Thermococcus onnurineus NA1: one gene and its partner. Each later gene encodes a partner of the first gene's protein in a complex. Links are inferred from orthologs where the notes say so. Each region holds a gene or a part of one and is shown in the gene's direction. Other genes may lie near its edges.

What was found.
Region 2: the proteins of TON_RS01260 (region 1) and eif2g are in contact, whole or in part, in a crystal structure (PDB 3CW2), measured with the Saccharolobus solfataricus proteins. The link is inferred for Thermococcus onnurineus NA1 from one-to-one orthologs. Residues at the interface, in WP_009989173.1 of Saccharolobus solfataricus: Val185, Arg186, Thr187, Asn188, Glu189, Pro190, Leu191, Gly192, Val193, Glu194, Ile196, Lys197, Ile200, Ser201, Leu204, Ile217, Lys218, Ile219, Tyr220, Thr221, Ile222, Gly223, Ala224, Pro225, Tyr227; in WP_009988771.1 of Saccharolobus solfataricus: Asp222, Lys225, Pro226, Gly227, Thr228, Gln229, Phe230, Asn231, Leu233, Lys234, Gly235, Leu259, Phe273, Thr274, Lys275, Tyr300, Leu301, Asp302, Pro303, Ser304, Leu305, Lys307.

The regions. Positions count from the first base shown.
Region 1 is NC_011529.1:207,597-217,920, forward strand. The notes cover bases 5,133-7,900. They hold TON_RS01260 (translation initiation factor IF-2 subunit alpha), read left to right. Parts: upstream 5,133-5,986; coding sequence 5,987-6,814; downstream 6,815-7,900. Other genes in these bases: TON_RS01245 (HTH domain-containing protein), read left to right, coding at 5,133-5,186; TON_RS01250 (50S ribosomal protein L44e), read left to right, coding at 5,405-5,689; TON_RS01255 (30S ribosomal protein S27e), read left to right, coding at 5,693-5,890; TON_RS01265 (RNA-protein complex protein Nop10), read left to right, coding at 6,826-7,002; TON_RS01270 (proteasome assembly chaperone family protein), read left to right, coding at 7,007-7,807. Outside these bases: TON_RS01215 (MoaD/ThiS family protein), read left to right, coding at 1-122; TON_RS10075 (hypothetical protein), read left to right, coding at 289-1,719; TON_RS01225 (hypothetical protein), read left to right, coding at 1,726-2,643; TON_RS01230 (pyridoxal phosphate-dependent aminotransferase), read right to left, coding at 2,691-3,890; TON_RS01235 (hypothetical protein), read left to right, coding at 4,119-4,367; TON_RS01240 (lysine exporter LysO family protein), read left to right, coding at 4,364-4,945; more of TON_RS01245, read left to right, coding at 5,001-5,132; TON_RS01275 (energy-coupling factor ABC transporter permease), read left to right, coding at 7,942-8,556; TON_RS01280 (PDGLE domain-containing protein), read left to right, coding at 8,553-8,801; TON_RS01285 (energy-coupling factor transporter transmembrane component T family protein), read left to right, coding at 8,803-9,462; TON_RS01290 (energy-coupling factor ABC transporter ATP-binding protein), read left to right, coding at 9,459-10,259; glmM (phosphoglucosamine mutase), read right to left, coding at 10,249-10,324. UniProt on the Methanocaldococcus jannaschii protein: eIF-2 functions in the early steps of protein synthesis by forming a ternary complex with GTP and initiator tRNA.
Region 2 is NC_011529.1:1,821,819-1,832,340, reverse strand. The notes cover bases 5,196-8,161. They hold eif2g (translation initiation factor IF-2 subunit gamma), read left to right. Parts: upstream 5,196-6,045; coding sequence 6,046-7,278; downstream 7,279-8,161. Other genes in these bases: TON_RS09910 (HD domain-containing protein), read left to right, coding at 7,820-8,161; TON_RS09915 (PIN domain-containing protein), read left to right, coding at 7,307-7,717; TON_RS09925 (30S ribosomal protein S6e), read left to right, coding at 5,549-5,926; TON_RS09930 (preprotein translocase subunit Sec61beta), read right to left, coding at 5,234-5,404; TON_RS09935 (GAS domain-containing protein), read left to right, coding at 5,196-5,237. Also shown: TON_RS09970 (replication factor A complex, RPA14 subunit), read left to right, coding at 1-111; TON_RS09965 (OB-fold nucleic acid binding domain-containing protein), read left to right, coding at 108-914; TON_RS09960 (hypothetical protein), read right to left, coding at 959-1,339; TON_RS09955 (geranylgeranylglycerol-phosphate geranylgeranyltransferase), read right to left, coding at 1,353-2,183; TON_RS09950 (Clp1/GlmU family protein), read right to left, coding at 2,228-3,295; TON_RS09945 (Lrp/AsnC family transcriptional regulator), read left to right, coding at 3,459-3,923; GTP-binding protein EngB, read right to left, coding at 3,870-4,481; more of TON_RS09935, read left to right, coding at 4,575-5,195; more of TON_RS09910, read left to right, coding at 8,162-8,590; TON_RS09905 (DUF434 domain-containing protein), read left to right, coding at 8,612-9,274; TON_RS09900 (DUF432 domain-containing protein), read left to right, coding at 9,895-10,522. UniProt on the Methanocaldococcus jannaschii protein: eIF-2 functions in the early steps of protein synthesis by forming a ternary complex with GTP and initiator tRNA.

The DNA.
Region 1 (10,324 bases):
GCGAAGTGGGATTCAACACAGAGAGCGCGATAGCGAAGCTCAACGGCCGCGTTGCTCTGGAGGACGAAAACGTGAAAGATGGTGACTACGTGGAGGTTATTCCTGTAGTTTCGGGCGGATGAAGCAGAGTTACAGAGGTTTATCCAATATTTTGTATTAAAACTAAATTTTTAATTCCTTGAACAACAATTTAGCAATGTAAGTTTTTAATTGCTATATTTAAACTACGAAAGTGTTATATACTACTTACGGAAATTATAATTGATAATTCTCTTGGGGGAGGGGTGAATGCGGAAATGGATAACAATGCTCCTCCTTGGGATACTTTTCCTGAGCAGTTTTCAGACTGTCAAAGCGGAAGCAACACAGACCACAAACCAAGTCCCAACAACCTGCCAGAGCTGCTCCTGCGTTGACGTTGAAGCACTTCTAAGCCAAGTCCTAGTGAACATTTCAACCTTGAGTTTCGAGATTGAACAGAAAAACGCCGAACTCCAAAAACTGTATATGGGGTGGAATACTACCAAGAACGTAAGCATTCTTTCTGAAATAGTCAGAATTGAGGATGAGGTTAGGGTCCTAACGAACAAATTAAAGTTTCTTGAGCGCCAGAAGCTCAGCATTGAACTGATCAAAAAGTACACTATAAAAACACCATACGGAATAAAAATCCTGTATTACAAGCTTCCATCTGAGAGTGCGCTTGTTCAGGAGTACATGGAGAAAGTTCATCCAGTGAGGACTGATGTTGACTTGACATGGTTCATAGCATATTACAGGCAGGCGGCAGAGCTCACATTTACTGAGTACGTTCAAACGGATATGAGATTAAGAGAACTGTTAAAGATTGTCAACAGTGGGAACTACACTCAAGAACATGTAAGGGAAATCCTCGATCTGCTAGAACAAAGGAGAATGCTCTGGAATGAGATATACTCATACGCTGAAGAGAAAGAAAAACTGGAAACTATCCAAGCACTTAAAGAGGCCGGATGGAAGCAGACACTAGTAGCAAGTGCTATAGGAATAGAACCTCTGGCAATAAACTTTGGAGGAATAGCAGAAGGAGAGAGTTGCTTCAGCATATTTTGCAACTGGAACTATGGATACAAGGACCCATTGCCTGGAGTGGATGACCCTAAATACGCGGATTCAGCACCCCTAGTGCACTACAGTTCGTTTTATCCAGTTGCAGTATGGGTTGGAATTTATGAGAGCACAACCCCCAATAAGGATTATTTCTGGGGACAATATTGCACTTACGACTTTCCACAAACAAACACAGACTTTAGGAAATATTGGGACAGAGCCGTGGATCTGCATCCAGGAACGCAATTCCAAGACTTTGGCTCAATACAGATAAAGCTCTTTTATGATGGCTGGGCATACAATCCCAATGAAGGCAACCAGCTACAGGAGAGTAACATAATCTGGCAAGTCGAATGCAATAAATCCGGATGTTGGGTTGTCACTAACTACCTAAAACCTCTCCCGGATCCAGATGCTGCTTATTATGCCGATAAGTATTACAAGCTTTATGTAAACAAATATTGGCTTGAGTGTTGCAAGTATGGAGATGTCGGAAGTTCCTGCAAGTGGGCAAATACACACTGTGGTGGATGTTTTGCACCGGATCAAGCAAGATCTCAAAATTTCGTGGTTTGTACTAGGGATACATATGGAAGCCTGTGTGGATGGGACTGGGTGGTAAAGTGGTGATGATACATGGGCCGAAATAAAGTGGCAATTTCAATTTTAATCTTTTGTTTGCTCTTTGTCTTCTTTCTACCCAAAGGCTTACTTATTCCAGCAGATGTAAAAGATGTAGATTTTGGAGAAGTCCCGAGCTCTTTGCATTGTCCCCCAAATATCCATATTAAAACCGAGTACTATCAGTATAAGCTTAACCATTTTGTGAACTTCACCCTCATTCAGAATCAGACTCCCATGGCAAATATAACCCTGAGGGGAGTTGAGGGAAAATACCTCTGTCTTCCCGAGGGCATATTAGTTTACGCCTACTACCCTGGAAGTTCTAGGTCTTGGGCCGGAACAACTTTGGCATTGTTTGATTACAATATGAGCCTCAAATGGTGGCGGCCTGCCTCCGGATACCCACTCAGGTACACCCAAGACGGCCTCATTCTCGTTAGTTCTGCCCCATTTGGCTCTGGAGGTGAGTCCTGTGCATATATCATGAATATCTCCACTGGAGAGACAACATTCAGATTTTGCCCCGATGTTTTGGGAGCCCATATCTCTGATGTCAGAATTATTGGTGACAAAGCTTACGTGACCGTTGGGTGGCCAGACAGAGGGTGGTCTTCCCTTAAGACTAAAGTAATCCTTTACATCGTGGAAGGGAAGAAAGTTAAAAGGAAAACAATTACAAGCATCAACGGCGAGGGCCTTGGGATTAGAGTGCGTGTAGACGCTGATGACAGCCATGTTGCGGTGGCATATTATCTTAAAAATGAGAAAGGCGAAGAAAAGAACGGAGTCTGCATTTACACGGCAGGCCATTTAATCAAAATTGCCTGCAAGAGCTTTAATGACCGACCATATGACGTGAAACTTGATGGAAACATAGTTTACATCAAAACATGGAACAGCGTAAAAGCCTACAAAATAATCGGTCCATGAGAACTCCCATTATTTTTCTTTCTCTAACAGAGAAAATGGAGAGGGAATCAGGAACTCAGCCTCTTCCTCATGAACGCCTCGAAGTTATCCATGGCCTCCTCGAGAATCTCGACCGGCGGCAGGAAGACTATCCTGAAGTGCCACTCACCGGCGTAGCCAAAGCCTGAGCCATGGACGAAGAGTACGTGAGCCTCGTTGAGGGCATCGAGCACGAACTCCTTGTCGTTCTTCCACTTGGAGCGCTCCTCTATCTTCGGGAAGATGTAGAATGCTCCCTGAGGCTTGACGGTGCTTATTCCTGGAATCTCGGTCAGGCGCTTGTATATGTAATCTCTCCTCTCCTTAAGCTTGGCCATGTACTCCTCGAGATAGTCCATCGGGCCGGTGAGACCCGCTATTGCGGCGAACTGGGCGGGTGTATTTGGGCACAGTCTGATTCTCGCCATTTTGTCGACAGCTTCTCGAATCTCATCGAGCTTGCCCTCGGGATCAACGTAGTAGAAATAGCCGAGACGCCAGCCTGTTGCGAAGTAAACCTTCGAGAGGCCGTTCATGACGATGACCGGGACGTCCTTGGTGAGTGAGCCCGGAGAGACGTGCTCTCCCTCGTAGGTCATGAGGTCGTATATCTCGTCGCTTATGACCGGAAGGTCATATTCACCCGCTAAGTCGAGAATCTCCTTTATAGTCTTCTTCTCGTAAAGCGCTCCTGTTGGGTTGTTCGGGTTGATTACAGCTATGGCCTTGGTTTTCTCGTCTATCTTCTTTCTCATGTCGTCTATGTCAGGCTGCCAGCCGTTCTCTTCAACCGTCAGGTACTCCCTGGGTACTCCCTCATAGAACTTAACGAGGCCGGTGTAGGGTGGATAGCTCGGGCTCGGCACGAGGATGTTGTCACCAGGATTGAGCAGAGCGCCGAAGAGGAACTGGAGCGCCTCCGTGACTGCGGCCGTAACACGGACGTCGTCGGGGGTTATATCCACGTCGTTTTTCCTTTTCTCGCGCTCTACTATTGCTTCCCTAAGCTCGGGCAGGCCCTCGCTCGGACCGTAGTAGTTGTGGCCCTCCTGGATAGCCTTACAGTAGGCGTCCCTCATGTGTTTCGGCGGCTGGAAATCGTACTTTCCGGGGTCACCAATATTGAGCCTGATTACCTTTATTCCCTTCTTCTCAAGCTCCCTGGCAGGAAGAACAACGTCCCTTATGGCGTATTCAATCCCCATAGCCCTTTCGGATGCGCGAATCATGAGCACCACCAAAGGCAGTTGAAGGATTCCTCATAAAAATCTTCACATTCCCAGGCAAGGTTCAAAGAGAAAGGCATTCAGAAAAGCTGGGGCAACTTTAAAAAGAGTGCATCCAAACTAACCCGGGCGATGACGAATAGCAAGCATACTGAGACAATGCAACATGATGACGTGAACACCCTCCGAGCCCTTCGACACGTTTATTAACCTTCAGAGAGACCTCGTTACATGAACATATTCATTCCCCTGCTTTTTGGGATACTCCTCGGTTACGTCCTGAAGAAAAAGAACCGGAAAGTCAATGTAGGCCTTCCTATGAGCGTCGCGTTGCTTCTTCTCATCTTCTTCATGGGTGTTGAAGCCGGAAAAGTTGAGATAGATGCCCTCTGGCTCCTTGGCTCATCTGTGGTTTTTGCGACGTTGACAATATTGGGCAGCGTTGGGATTGCCATTCTTTTGGGAGGGAAGAAAAGATGAGGTTTCTGGCCTACGTTTTGACTTCACTAACTATCGGAATCCTCATCGGACACTTCTACGCCCCCGACTTCGGAAACCTCTACGAGATAATGCTCTATCTCCTGATATTCATCATAGGAATAGATCTTGGGGGGAGCTTCAGGCTCGACGAGGTTAGAAAGCTCGGAAGGCTCGCCGTTAAGCTCCCCCTCGGAACGCTCCTCGGCTCTCTCCTGGGAGGACTCGTGGCTTCCTTGGTTCTTGGTATAGATTTGAGATGGGGTTTGGCAGTTTCAGCGGGCTGTGGGTGGTACAGCCTAACGGGCCCGCTCATAGCTCAGTATTCGGCTGTCTACGGAACTCTCGGCTTTCTTGCAAATCTTACGAGAGAGATATTCACAGTGCTGCTGTATCCGGTCGTTATCCGGCAGATTCCAAAAGAGCTGGCCGTGTCAATGGGTGGGGCAACTACTATGGACACGACGCTGCCAATAATGACTAAGTTCGGAGGCAGCGACGTTGCAATCATAGCCTTTGTTCACGGATTCATACTGACTGCGTTGGTTCCCTTTGTGGTCCCATTCATTCTTCAGCTTTAACCGTTAATCTTTTAAGTTCAAACACTTTAGGTTCTCTTGACAAACCCAAATGGTGATGAGAATGAGCGAGGTTGAGCTCGTATTTAAAGTCCTGAAGGAAGCTGGAAAGCCCCTCAAGAGCAAGGAGATAGCAGAGCTTGCCGGGATAGATAAGAAAGAAGTCGACAAGGCTATCAAGATCCTCAAGAAGGAAGGGAAAATAATCTCACCAAAGCGCTGCTACTACGCCCCGGCCGAGTGAGTCAGCCCGGTATTTTTCTTTCAATTTCTCTAGCAGGGTCTTTCTTTCGATTTCCTCCACTCCACTTTGAGGGTCTACTGGAATTCGCCCCAGTCGATAGCAAAAACATTTTTAAAGCCTCACGATTAGCGGTGGTTGCAGGATAATCCCTCATGGCTCGGGGGTGTCCGAGGCGAGAGCGGGTAGGAGCCCACCGGGCCCTCTGTGGAGGTGAGAGAATGAAGTATCCAAAGCAGATAAGGACTTACTGTCCGTTTTGCAAGAAGCACACCATACACAAGGTCGAGAAGGTCAAGAAGAGGCCGAGGAGCGAGCTCAGCCAGGGTCAGAGAAGGTTCAGGAGGATTATGAAGGGTTACCGCGGTTTCCCGAGGCCGAACCCCGCCGGAAGGGAGAAGCCGGTCAAGAAGCTCGACCTCAGGTTCAGGTGCACCGTCTGCGGTAAGGCCCACACGAGGGGGCAGGGCTTCCGCGTTAAGAAGTTCGAGCTCGTGGAGGTGTGACGCATGGCGCTCCCGAAGAACCTCATCCCGATGCCGAGGAGCAGGTTCCTCCGCGTCAAGTGCATCGACTGCGGCAACGAGCAGATAGTTTTCAGCAACCCGGCCACCACCGTCAGGTGCCTCGTCTGCGGTGCAACGCTCGTCGAGCCCACCGGCGGTAAGGGCGTTATCAAGGCCAAGATACTCGAGGTTCTCGAGTGAACATCTTTCTTTCTCTTCCCTTTCGGCCTTCTGCTAAACTTTAAAAACCTCCTTTTCGTAAATTACTCAGGCAAAGAAAATTTTGAGGTGGTTAGAATGCCGAGGAAAGCCAAGGAGTATCCTGAAGAGGGAGAGTTTGTTATCGCGACCGTCAAGAGCATCCATCCTTACGGTGCGTTTCTCAAGCTTGACGAGTACCCCGGTAAAGAGGGCTTCATGCACATAAGCGAGGTCGCCTCGACGTGGGTCAAGAACATTAGGGACTATGTGAAAGAGGGTCAGAAAGTAGTCGCCAAGGTCATACGCGTTGACCCGAATAAGGGGCACATAGACCTGAGCCTCAAGAGGGTGAACCAGCAGCAGAGGAAAGCCAAACTCCAGGAGTACAAGCGCGCCCAGAAGGCCGAGAACCTCCTCAAGATGGCCGCAGAAAAGCTCGGGAAGGACTTTGAGATGGCCTGGCAAGAGGTCTGGGTTCCCCTCGAGGAGGAGTACGGCGAAGTTTACGCCGCCTTTGAGGACGCTGCCCAGAACGGCATAGAGGTTCTTAAGGGCATCATACCCGAGGAATGGCTCGAGCCGCTCAACGAGATAGTCCAGAACTACGTCGAGGTTCCCACGGTAACCATCGATGCCGAGTTCGAGATAACCGTGCCGAAGCCCAACGGCATAGAGATAATCAAGGAGGCGCTCATAAGGGCCCGTGACAGGGTCAACGAAGATAAGGACATCGAAGTCAAGTTCACCTACCAGGGAGCTCCAAGATACAGGATAGACATAACTGCACCCGACTATTACAAGGCCGAAGAGGTTCTCGAGGACATCGCTGAGGAGATACTTCGCGTTATCAAGCAGGCGGGAGGAGAGGCAACCCTCCTGAGGAAGGAGAAGCGCATCAAGAAGATAAAGAGGAGAGGCGCCTGAAGGGGATTGACATGAGGTTCCGCATAAGGAAGTGTCCCAGCTGCGGGCGCTACACCCTCAAAGAGACCTGTCCAGTCTGCGGAACCAAGACAAAGATAGCCCACCCGCCGCGCTTCTCGCCAGAGGATCCCTACGGGGAGTACAGGCGCAGACTGAAGCGCGAACAGCTGGGCATTGTGAAGAGGTGAGACCATGAAAGAAACCATGATTTATGTCTACGAGAGGCCCCAGCTGAGGGACCCTGTGTTCATCGAGGGTCTCCCTGGGATAGGCCTAGTTGGAAAGCTTGCCGCAGAACACCTGATCCAGGAGCTTGAGGCCGTCAAGTTCGCCGAGCTCTACTCGCCGCATTTCATGCATCAGGTGCTCATCAAGAAGAACTCCGTAGTTGAGTTGATGAAAAACGAGTTCTACTACTGGAAGAACCCCGACGAGAACGGAAGAGACCTGATAATCATCACGGGCGATCAGCAGGTTCCGCCGACGGACAGCCCCGGTCACTTCGAGGTCGTTGGCAAGATGCTCGACTTCGTGAGCGAGTTCGGAGTAAGGGAAATCATCACGATGGGCGGCTACCAGGTGCCGGAGCTCCAGGGAGAGCCAAAGGTTTTAGCGGCAGTAACCCACGAGGAGCTTGTTGAGTACTATAAAGCCAAGCTGGAAGGCTGTCAGGTCGAAGTTGTCTGGAGGGAGGACGAGGGAGGCGCAATAGTTGGTGCCGCCGGACTGCTCCTCGGCATGGGGAAGCTCAGGAGCATGTACGGAATAAGCCTGCTCGGCGAAAGCCTCGGCTACATCGTTGACGCAAAGGCAGCCAAATCGGTCCTCAGCGCGGTAACTAAGATACTCGGCATCGAGCTCGATATGACGGCCCTCGATGAGCGCGCCAAGGAAACCGAGGAGATACTCCGCAAGGTTCAGGAGATGCAGAGAGCGATGCTCGAACAGACCATGCCTCCAACACCGGAGGAAGAGGACAGGGGTTACCTCTGACCCTTTCTTTTCTCATTGCTAAGCTCCGGTGCCTCAACTTATGGTTAATAATACCGAGTTAAAGAAACACTTTTATGTGGTGCTACCTTTTTTGATTTTGATGACACAACAGGACCAAGAGGGAGGGAGATAAATTGCACATACCCGACGGCCTTTTGAGCACGCCTGTTATAGTATTGACATACGCAGTAACTATAGCAGGACTTTTATACTCAATCAAGAAGCTCAGGGACTTCCCAGAAGACAAAATACCTCTCCTCGGCCTTTTTGCGGCTGGAATCTTCGCAGCCCAGATGGTCAACTTCCCGATAATCGGGGGAGTCAGTGGACATCTGCTCGGAGCGACGCTCGTTGCCATACTGCTCGGCCCGTACGCGGCGGTAGTAGTCATGAGTGCGGTGCTGCTCATTCAGACATTGCTCTTCGGTGACGGTGGAATAACGGCCATCGGAGCCAACATCCTCAACATGGGACTTATCGGGGCGTTCGTTGGCTACGCCATTTACACCAAGCTGAAGAACATCAATGAGGTTTTTGCCATGGGCTTTGCCGCGTGGCTCTCGGTGCTCCTAGGGGCAACGATGACTGCTATCGAGATAGGCCTCAGCCAGAGCCTGCCCTTCGCCAAGATTCTTACCCTGATGATAAGCTATCATGCTATAATCGGCATCGGTGAGGCCATACTCACTATACTCATCGTCCAGGCCGTTAGGATGAAGCTTCCCGAGATAGAGGGGGTGACCGCATGAGGACGATAGTGAAGGGACTCATCGCCATAGCCGTTATACTGGTCATAGTCCTTCCGCTGGCCTCGAGCAATCCCGATGGTTTAGAGGCCACCATGGAAAAGGTCGGCCTCGAAGAGAATCCCATCTACCACGCCCCCCTCGATTATGGCGAAAGCTGGGCTCAGAGCTTCGCCATGGGGCTCCTTGGGATAACCTTGACCTTCGTGGTTGGCTACGGCTTAGCAAAGCTCGCCAAGGGTGCCTGAAGTGTACCTGCCGTTCATTTTTATTTACGCGATTGGCGTCGTTACCCGAAAAAGCCTGAGTGAGTTAGCTTATTTTGCCCTCCTGTTCCTTGCTGTAGTCATTATGATGAGGCCTAAGAAGAGGATTTTCCTCAACCTCGGATTCCTCCTCGGGTTTGAGGGGCTGCTCTTTATCCTTGCTCTCTTCAATCCTGGAAGACCAATTCTCGATACTCCCATAGGGTCGATAACTCACGAGGGGCTTTATTCATTCCTCTTGCTCCTTGGGAAGGCCTTTCTATCCGCAGGGGCCGCCGTAGTTATAACCAGCTCGGTCGGCTTTTCAAGGATACTCGCAGAGATGGAGACCCTGAAGTTCCCGAGGGTACTCATCCTGACGCTCGCGTTCACGTACCGCTACCTCGACCTCTTTGCAGAGGAGGCTGAGAGGATGAAGCGGGCCCTTGATTCTAGGGCCTTTGGAATCGAGAGAAAGGAATACTACCGGAAACTTGGAGCACTCATAGGCGAGATTTTTGTGAGGGCATACCTTAGAAACGGGAGAATTTATAAGGCAATGCTCTCAAGGGGCTTTGGCGAGTTCCCAAGGCTCGAAGAACCACGCCCAAACCCCTCAATCGGACTGCTGATGCTCCTTGCCATCGGGGGTCTGCTGATATGATAGAGCTGAGAAACGTTCACTTCTCGTACGTAGGAAGGGAGGTTCTGAGGGGTGTAAACCTCACCATCAAAGGGGGAGAAATTTTCGGAATTCTCGGACCCAATGGGGCTGGAAAGAGCACGCTTGTTCTTCATCTCAACGGCATACTGAAGCCGAAGAAGGGAGAGGTGATTATAGACGGCCTCGATCCCGCTAAAAACCCTAAGGAGGTTCGAAGGAAGGTTGGCATCGTCTTTCAGGACCCAAACGACCAGCTGTTCTCGCCGACTGTCTTCGAGGACGTTGCCTTCGGCCCCTACAACCTCGGTCTCCGCGGGGAGAAGCTGAGGGAGAGAGTCCTGTGGGCACTGAGACAGGTCGGTATGGAGGACTACGCCAGCAGGGAAACAAAGGAGCTCAGCTTCGGCGAAAAGAAGAGGATAGCAATAGCCACGATCCTTGCGATGGAACCCGAAATCATTGTCTTTGACGAGCCCTTCGCCAACCTTGATTTCAGAGGGAAACGGCTCCTCGGAGAGCTGATAAGGGGAATGAAGGAGGAAGGGAAGACGGTAATCTTGGCCTCCCACGAGGCAGAATATCTGGCCCTCTGCGACAGGATAGCCCTGATGGACAGTGGGAAAATAATAACCGTTGGAACACCCGAGGAGATACTCGGTAATCCCAGGCTCCTTAGAGAGCACAACCTTGAGGTCCCATCCATCGCGGAGCTGTTCCTGAGCTTAGGGCTGAAGGTTCCAAGGAACGTTGAAGAGGCAAGAAAAATACTCGAAGAATGGAGAAGAACTACTCCATAGCCTTCTCCAAAAGCTCCAGGCCAAGGTCGAGGTATTTCCTTGCCTTTTCTTCGCTCTTTGCCTCG
Region 2 (10,522 bases), 1.6 Mb from region 1 along the record:
GACTTCAGCGAGGCAGATTTGGAAGCGCTGGAGGAGATTAGGGAGCTTGAGAGGAAGGTTCTCCCCAGGGTGGAGAGCGTCATCGAGTTCTTTGGAGGTGAGGAGCTATGAAAAAGCGCCTCCCAGCGAGCAGGGTCTACATCAAGGACATCATCGACGGCTACTACGTTAAGAGTGAAGGGGACTTCGAGCCCAACTACCTTATAACGAAGGACGCGAGAAAGGTCTACCGCGTCAAGGTCGTCGCCACCGTCGTTCGCGAGCCGGTTATAAGTGACGACGAGACCTATGGAAAGCTCCAGATCGACGACGGAACCGGAACCATATGGGTGCTCGGCTTTAGAGACGACACGAGGTTCATCAGGCTCGTCAAGAAGGGCGACCTCGTCCAGATAATTGGCAAGGTTGCCGAATGGCGCGATGACAAGCAGATACTTGTCGAGGGTATCTCCAAAGTCAATCCCAACATGTGGATACTCCACCGCTTTGAGACGCTGAAGGAGAAGGTCGAACACGCCAAGAAGGCTCAGATAGCATTCGAGATTTACGATAAGTACGGTATCACTGCGAAGGCCAAGGTTATAGCCAAGAATAAGGGCGTTAGCGAGGACCTACTGCTGACAATTGACGAGCTCTACACGATAATGCTCGAGCACAGGAACCTCGAGGAGGAGCTCTTCGAAGAGGAAGTTCCTGAAGTCGAGGAAAAGACTGAGGAGAACCCAGAGCTCGAAAAGGCTAAGAAGGCCGTCCTTGATCTGTTGAAGGAGAAGCAAAAGGCACTGTCCCACAAGTTCATCATCAAGAAGCTCTCGAAGGAGTTCGACGAGGAGCTCATCGAGGAGGCCATAACACAGCTTCTGGCCGAAGGAGAAATCTACGAACCGGAGATAGGCTACTACGAGCCGCTGTGAGCTCTTTCTCTTTTAATCCCCTCGAAAAATAGAAAAAGCAGAAGTCAATACTGCTCCCTCATCGTCCTTATGACAGGGTCATGAATGAGAGTCGAGGTTATGCTGTCCACCATGCGGAAGAACTCGTCGCGGCCCTTGATGAGATCCATGTTCTCAATCCTTATCAGCTTGCATTTGCCTCCGAGTATCCACTTGCCAAGCACTATCTTCTCCTTTCCGTCTTTTTTCGCGTCTATTCTGACTAAACCATAGGGAATGTCAGCCGTCCACCAGTTGGCCTTAAACGTTATCCTCCAGCCAGCATCTTCAAGTGCCTCTACGAGCTTCTCCAGGGTCTTTCCCGGACCATGAGGGGTTTTGAATGTGATGACTGTCCAGAGCTCTTCCCCCTCAAGGCTTCTTATGAGCTCATCTTTAAACTCCATTAATCTCACCTCCTCAAACTATCGCTGCTATAAGGAAAGCCATAACCGCCAGGAAAATGCTCATCTTGAGCAGCTTCTGTGATTTATGTGCAACCTCCCTGTCCTGGTTCCTCAGGATCAGGTAGGCCGCGTAGAGTATGAGTAAATCAACAGGGACCATCGCGTAGTAGCCGACGCCAACACTTGCCTTGACAGGAAGGAACGAAGCGATGACCGTCAGCAGCGCAAAGAGGACCCCAACGTAGGCCGCTCTCTTCTTCCCCCAGATTATGGGTAGTGTTTTAGCGCCTTTGGCCATATCGCCCTCCACATCCTCAATGTCCTTAATAACCTCTCTGGCAACGTTAACGAGAAAGGCACAGATCGCTAAATAGCCGGCCAGCCCGAGGTGTTCAACAGCGACCGCACCGTAGAGCGGAGTTGCACCGGTAAGGCCGGCAACGACAATGTTTCCGACGAACGGAAGGGGCTTGAGCTTCCAGGCGTAGATGAACATCGTGACGTAGGCTATCACCCCAAGGATGAAGGCGTAGATGTTTATCATGTATGCCAGGGCAAGACCAACCGCAAAGAGGAGCATCGAGTAGTAGAGTGCAACCTTCCTGCCCATTGCCCCCCTTGGCAGGGGCCTTTCGGGGCGGTTGATTTTATCTATCTCATAGTCGAAGTAATCGTTTATCGTGTTTCCTCCGGCGCAGCCCACAGTGACCACTAAGAAGATAAGCAGGGCCGTTTTTGGATCGGGGAAGTGACCAAGGGCCACTATCGAGCCCAGAAGGCCCACTATCCCGGCAAGGATACAGTTATGAGGCCGGGTTATCTCAATGAACGCCTTGAGCTCCATTAGGGCCACCTAATTCGATTAGGTTATTGACTTAAAAATCTTTGCTAGAGCTCCTCCCTTCTCAACAGGCCAAGCTCTTCGCCGCTTTCGAGCACCCTTATGCGCCCAAAACGAAGCTCGACTGCTCTCTCGAGTTCTTCTAAAGATATGGGCGTCAGGACCTGGGCATTCATCTCGCTGAAGTTTATCCACTTCAGTATCCCAACGCCGAGGCAGAGACCGTCTTTATCGATGAAACCAACCAGCAAGTTGCTCAGCTTTTCGAAGTCAACAGCGTGAATAACGAACTTGCTGTAGTGCCTTGGAACGCTCTCGATATCAGCCTTGACGACGGTGTAACGCTCGCTTTTCCAGCCAGACAGAACGAGCCACTTGAAGAGGGACGATAGAAGTTCCTTTTCCTCGGCCGTTAACGGTCTGCCTCTGAAGAGTTCCGTTCCGGTTGGAACGACATTATTCAAATCAACATTAATCAGACCAGCACTTGAGAAGTAAGCCCCCCACTTCTCCCGTCTTATTTCCCTGCGCTCCTCCCTCGAGTGTTCCCTCGCTCTGCCGCTCACTGAGAGGCTCAGGACTTCACCGTAGGGAGAGAGTAGCCGTTTTATGTGAGAGAGCTCGTTCTCCCTCTCAAGGAAAACTATCAGTTCAGGTCTCACGAGTTCGGCTTTGAGGCGCTTCATCTCTACGCCCGGACCGGTGACGAAGCCGGTAGTATCTACCAAAACGACATCCGCATCCTGAACGGCAATATCAACCAATCTCTTGACACCAACTGCCATCTCACCTGTATACTGGCTGGGAGAAGTGGTCCCAATGAAGTAGTGAGCACGAGCCTTTAAATTGCTGATCGAGTCAAAGGGACCTTCAGGGAAAGCTAAGCTCACCGTTGCTGGGGGGAGAACTCCCTTCTGGCCGACATCGCTGTCGATTATCGCAACTCTGAGACCCATTTCAATGAGACCGTTCGCAAGGAACGTCAGGAGGGTCGTCTTTCCGCTGTCGGTTCCGCCGATGAGCATTACCCTAATGGGTCTCTCTGACTGGGCTATCTTGTCAAGGAGTTCAAACCTGTCGGGGGGAACGTCCTCAGTATAGCCTGCTTTGTTCATGTGAGTTGATTAGAGCTGGGAATTAAAAAGCTAACTTTGAGAAAAACTTATAAGTGTGGTCGGGGGCTATCAGTGTGAAGGCCAGAAAAATTTGACATTGACCTTGAAAATAGTTGGTTTAATACAAGGTGCAAATGCTAACCTTGCAAAGGAGGTTTTAAAAATGGAAGAAAAACCCACTCTCACCCCAAGACAGATTAGGTTGCTCAGGAAGTTCTACGAGGAAGGAAAGACCATAGAGGTTCATACCGTTGAGAAGACCCAAGACGAGCTCGCCGAGGAACTCGGAATAACCAGACAGGCCTTAAGCAATCATCTCAAAGTTCTCAAGGAGCTTGGCTATATAAGAACCGGTAGGGGCTTTATCGACCTTACCGACAAGGCCCTCGACCTCCTCGGCGAGAAGAAGGGGGATGTTTTCGTCTTTGTGAGGATAGAGCCAACCAAGAGAAAGCACGTCTACGAACAGATAAAGAGGCTCAAGATAAAGAAGATATACCGCGTCACCGGCGACATCGACCTCATCATCGAGGCAGACAAGACCCGGCTCGACGAGATTCTCGAGGAAATAGCCTCACTCGACGGCGTCAAGGAGACCATTACCCACATCGTCCTTGAAGTCCTCTGAGGGCTTCCTGCCCTCCCTTAGCTTCTTCTCTATTAGCATTCTAAGCTCGTCGAGGTTCTTTCCGAACTTAGCTGAGATTGGCACGAAAATCTCGTTTATCTCGCTATAGGGAACTCCAAACTTCTCGGCGAGCCTCGTTATGGTCCCCTGGACGTTCTTCACCTTGTCTATCTTGTTCACCGCCACTATCGTCGGTATCTTCAGCTCCCGCAGGAACTGGAAGAACTCTACGTCTATCGGAATCTCACCGCGCTTCTCCCAGCGCTCTATTATCTCCAGCACACTCTTGCCATCTATGACGAGGATTGCCAGGTCTATCTCATCGGCGTTGTTCTCTATGAAGTGCACTATCTCATCTTTAATCTTCTCCTGCTTTTCCTTCGGCAGACCGCTCATAAAGCCGAAGCCAGGCATGTCGACGACCTTTCGGTTCCTCCAGCTAACCTCCACAGGCTTTCTCGTAACTCCTGGCCTCTTGCCCCTCCTGACCCACTTTCCAGTAAGACGGAAGATGAGCGTGCTTTTTCCAACGTTCGACCGTCCCACAAAGATTATCATGGCTCTCACCGAAGGGAGTTGAAGTTTTTTCACCTTATAAGGCTTGGCGGAAAAGTTAAGTAGGCCGAGCGATAAATAATCGCGGTGGTGTTTATGGTAGAGGGCAGTGAAGCTAAAGCCAACCAGCTCATCAACAAGTTTGTGATATCCCTCACGGAGGGAAAGATACTCGGGTTTGTGACGGACATCAACGTCGAGGTTGAGGGCGACCAGTTCTACTTCATCCTGAAGATGAAGCTCGTGGAGAACCTTGGAAAGGGTGAACACCCAGGAATGTTCTCCAACGAGAAGAAGATGAAAATAAGGCCAAGCGATATAGTCAACGTTGGTCCAGACGTTATAATCCTCGGAAACGGTAAGGTGCCCCCACTAAGAGAGATAGAGAGGCTCACCCAGATAGCCGAGGAGTACAACGCCCTGGTTAGGGAGCTCGAGACCAAGGAGAGGCTCATAGAAAAGCTCAAGGAGGAGAACTACTCACTTACCAAGCAGCTGGATGAGCTTCAGAGAGAGCTTAGAAAGCTCCATGTCATGAAAGAGGACTTCGAACACCTCAAAGAGCAACTGGTCAGACAGGAAGGCCAGCTCGAAATGGCCAAGGACTACATAAGGCTCCTCGAAGGTCTCAGGCACGACATAGACAAAATAAAGGACGATGTTGACAAGCTCATCCAGAGTCAGCTTGAAGAAATCGTCAGGACAATAATAAACGAAGAGCTGAACGCAAGGGGATTAAAGAAAACGAGCTTCATTTAGCCAAAGATCTGAGGCCCAAAGGCGTGGAGAAGTATCTCAAGGGCAACGAGTATCAGCGTGAGGGCTATAACGCCCCTTGGGCTTATCTTCACTGCCTTGGTGTCCTCATCAAAGAACCTCATGAGACCCGCACCGGTCGGAGGAAGTGTGGCCTTTTCCTTTGCCATCTCTCTCACCTCTTAAGATGGCTACCACCAGAGAGGTATAAAAAAGTTTTGATAGGGGAAACTTTTTAAAAGGTAATCCACAGCCCATGGTGGATAAGGGGTTTCCCCAATGAATCCCGCTAATGACATAGGAGGTGGGAGGAAATGGCGACCTTTAAGCTTGTCATATCGAACCCGAAGAACGGGATAGCCAGGCAGGTCGAGATAAGCGGCGAAGAGGCAGAGAAGCTCATCGGAAAGAGGATCGGAGAGGAGATCTCCGCCAAGGAGCTTGGCCTCAACCTCACCGAGATATTCGGCGAGGAGATTCCAGCCGATACCAAGCTCAAGATAACCGGCGGAACCGACAAGGATGGCTTCCCCATGAGGCCCGATGTCCATGGTCCGAGGAGGGTCAAGATCCTCGTCTCTAGGGGGCCGGGTTTCAGGCCTAAGGAGAAGGGTGAGAGGAGGAAGAAGACCGTTAGGGGCAACACCATCAGCCCCGAGATCGTCCAGATCAACATGAAGCTCGTCTTCTGAGCTTCCTCCTTTCCCCAACTTACTGCTTTTCTGCTTGCCTTGGAGTATGTCCTTCGAGTTCTTCCCCTGAGGTAACCTTAATAAATGCCCAAACTCTCTAAATTTAGGGGTGAGAGAAGATGGCAAAGAAGAAGGAGTTTAGACAGGCCGAGGTTAACATCGGAATGGTTGGTCACGTTGATCACGGTAAAACGACACTCACGAAGGCCCTGACCGGAATCTGGACTGACACCCACAGCGAGGAGCTAAGGAGAGGAATCACCATCAAGATAGGCTTCGCCGATGCAGAGATAAGGAAGTGCCCGAGCTGCGGCAGATACTCAACTTCACCGATATGTCCTTACTGCGGCCATGAAACCGAATTTGAGAGGAGAGTCTCCTTCATCGATGCTCCCGGTCACGAGGCATTGATGACAACAATGCTCGCTGGAGCTTCCCTCATGGACGGTGCCGTTCTCGTCATAGCGGCCAACGAGGGTGTAATGCCCCAGACCAGGGAGCATCTCATGGCCCTTCAGATAGTCGGCAATAAGAACATCGTCATAGCCCTCAACAAGATCGAGCTTGTCGACAGGGAGAAGGTCATTGAGAGGTATCAGGAGATAAAGGAGTTCGTCAAAGGCACCGTCGCCGAGAACGCCCCAATAATTCCGATTTCAGCCCTGCATGGAGCCAACGTTGACGTTCTCTTAGCTGCAATAGAGGAGTTCATCCCAACACCTGAGCATGATCCGAACAAGCCGCCCAAGATGCTCGTTCTGAGGAGTTTTGACGTTAACAAGCCAGGAACCAAGCCGGAAAAGCTCGTCGGCGGAGTCATCGGCGGTTCGATAGTCCAGGGCAAGCTCAAAGTCGGCGACGAGATAGAGATCCGCCCGGGCGTTCCCTACGAGGAGCACGGCAGGATCAAGTACGAGCCGATAACCACCGAGATAGTGTCCCTTCAGGCAGGAGGAAGGTTCGTCGAGGAGGCATATCCAGGTGGGCTCGTCGGCGTCGGCACCAAGCTCGATCCGTACCTCACCAAGGGCGACCTCATGGCCGGAAACGTCGTAGGAAAACCTGGCCAGCTTCCGCCGGTGTGGGACGAGCTCAGGCTTGAGGTTCATCTCCTCGAGAGGGTTGTGGGAACCGAGGAGGAGCTCAAGGTCGAGCCGATCAAAAGGAGGGAAGTCCTGCTCCTCAACGTTGGAACGGCAAGAACGATGGGTCTCGTCACCGGACTCGGCAAGGACGAGATCGAGCTCAAGCTCCAGATACCCATCTGCGCCGAGGTCGGCGACAGGGTTGCCATCAGCAGGCAGGTCGGCAGCAGGTGGCGCCTCATAGGCTACGGCTTCATCAGGGAGTGACCCTCTCTTTTCTCATTTGGTGGTCTCCATGCACCGCGAATGGCTCGTTATTCCCGATACCAACTTTCTCCTCGTCCCGGGACAGTTCGGCGTCGACATAATATCCGAGCTGAACAGGGTTCTCGATGTGAAGTTCAGGATTGTAATTCCAAACGTTGTCCTTCAGGAACTGGACGTCATCGAAAGAAAGTCCCGCGGGAAAGATCTGATGGCCATCAGAATGGCGAAGAAGCTGGCTGAAAGGTTCGAGACCGTGGATATAGGCTGGTTTGGGGAGAGGCCAATAGACGACCAGATTTTTGACTTCGCCCTGAATAACGAGCGTGTTGTGGTCTGCACCAACGATAAGGGGCTGAAAAAGAGGCTCCGCGCGAAGGGCATTCCGGTCGTGTACCTCCGCTCCAAGAAGATTCTGGAGCTTGAAGGAATGCTGGAGTGAGCTATTTTCTGTCCAAGCCCAACAACCATTCAAAGAGTTCTTTTCGCCTGGGCGTTCAAAACCCTTAAAACTTCCTTTTCTCCATGCATTTGGGTGGGAAATATGTACACCGAAGAGGATCTTTTGAGAGAGATTAGGGAACTAATGGAGGACGACGAACTCTACCAGATGTACGAGAGGGCCTTCAGGGAACACATCTACTACTTCGAGACGACCAACTACATAGTGCTGAATATCTACCAGTTCAACGACCACGGACCGATCCACGTTCTCCTCACAACGAGACGGGCCCTGGAGCTACTGAAAATTATCAAAAAGTTTGGAATTGAGACCACAGCGGAGAAGCTCGGCAAGCCTTTCCGCTGGAGCAAGTTCATCGTTGCTTTTGGAGCGCTCTTCCACGACGTCGGCAACATGATACACAGAATAAACCACTACGAGTTCAGTGCCCTGCTTACGGAGCCAATAATAGACAAGCTCGCCAGGGAGTTTGAAACGGATGATTGGCTTCTCCTCAAAGCGCTCACGCTGAACGCCATCTACACGCACGATGAGCACGTGCCGTGCACAACCATTGAGGGGAGCCTCGTCACCATAGCGGACGGCTGCGATATGGAAGCCGGAAGGAGCAGGCTCGTCCACAAGAAGGACCGCGTTGACATACACGCCGTCTCAGCCCTGGCAATAGAGAAGGTCGAAATAAGGGAAGGAAACGAGGAGCAGCCGATACTCATTGAGATATGGATGAAGCACCTCGCAGGAGTCTTCCAAGTGGACGAAATTCTCACCAAGAAGGTCAAAAGCTCAGTACTGAGCGGAAAGGTTAGGATAAGAATTTACGTCGGCGAAGAGATAATGGAGAAGGTTATTTAACCTTCCCTCCCAACCTTCTCCATGCTTCGAGATGCCTACATTGATCTCAAATATCTGCTCAACAGGGGCTACCGGAAAAGCTATGCATTAGAATTCGTTGCCAACCACTACAGGCTTACGAAAAAAGAGCGGCATCTTCTGGCCAGATGCGTCTTTTCTGATGGATGGATCAGGGAAGTTGAGGGAAAGCTCCTAAAACCCGAAGAACTTGTCGGGAAGGTTCTGGCGGTAGACGGTTTCAACGTCCTCATAACCCTCGAATCTCTCCTCGATGGGAAAGCAATACTCTGCGAGGACGGCTTGATAAGGGACCTGAAGTACCAGGGGAGGTATAGAATCAACGAGAGGACCGGTGATTTGCTTACTAAAATCGCGATGGCCCTGAAGGAACTGGGGATTAAGAAGACGGTCTTCTTTTACGGGAAGAACGTGCCGGGAAGCGGAGAGGTCAAGAGGCTGACCGAGGAGAAGCTGAAGGAATTTGATATTCCTGGGGAAGTAAAACTGGTTAAAAGCCCAGATTTTGAGCTCAAGGCCTTTGAGGTGGTTGCCACCGCGGATGTGGGGATAATCGTCAGAGTTCCCCACGTCTTTGACCTCGCTGGATACGTCGGCGAGAAGCTCGGAAAGGGAGCGAGGCCATTCGTTGAGTTTATGGGGAAAATGTGTTCAGAGGAGGTTTAACACTTAGATTTATTTTCTTCGAACAGTTACAGGCTCACTTGAAACTTTTGAAAACCTTTACTAACCACTTTACGCCGGAGAGGGACGCTGTGGACATCTGAATGAAGTATGGTAATCAGGAATTCGAGTTCTACAACCCCGAAGCGGTCGGCAACATGAGGGGGTAACTTCGTACCAGGAAGGAGACATCGATATGATCTCAAACATACCTAATCTGGAGATTATCCATATGAGCTGGTTCGGCTTCTGCAACTTCAGCTTCTGGGCTGTGCTGGAGGGTGAAAACCTCTACAAGACAGGATAGCTGGAGAATACCGGGCCGACAGTACAACTACGAGAGAGCCGGATGGAACGATTGCACTTGGAGGCAAAAACTTCAAAATATCAACGGTCAGGTAGACGTACACTTTTGGCGACGTCACCGGACAGGGGGAGGCTGTTCCAACGGCCAACCTGTCAGTACCCATTGAGGCCAGGGGAGTCTCCATCGAACAGGCGGTGCCAACGTTTTCACCCACTTCAAATCGAGGACATCGGTTTTGAGAAGGTCCAAGGCTTTTTTGCTTTTCAGTTTTCCACTTTCAGGCAAACTTTAAATCTTTCAAAACCTATTTTCTTTCATGTTCGGAGAGCACGAGCTCAGAACGAAGTTCATCAAAATCCTCAACAAGAAGATACACCTCCTCGAAAGGGCCGATGACAGCGTGCTTTACACTCGGGATGATGTTCGAGTTCTCATAAAGAAGGGCGATGGCGCCCTCAAGGTACTCCCGGCCCCAGCTGAGGGCTATGGCGTCAAGTTCCTCATGATAAGGTTCTCACCAAGGATAGCCGTTCCCCCCAGGAAAAGACTGACCGGATACCTCTCCGCCCCCGTGGACATTGAAGTCAAGAGCGGAAACGCCACGATAGACCGCTTTGTTGTAGGAAGGGAGAAATACGCCCTCTATGGTGAGAATAACATCGGAGTGATAGCGCGCTATCACGTGAGTGAGTTCCACGATAAAATTCCCGACGAGCTAGGAATCATGAAGCTCGTGATAAACAACCCCACTGACGAATGGAAGCTCGTGGAAAGGATAACCGTCCCGATAAGGAACAGTGTTATGTTCTACTCCAGCGAAAAGGCCTACTATCCCCTCGTGATACTGACGACGAAAGAGCCCTACGAGGTCAATAACACCGGCAACCCGCCCGATGGGACGCTCAAGGCCACCCATAAAGCAGAACCTCTACCGAACTTCAAGA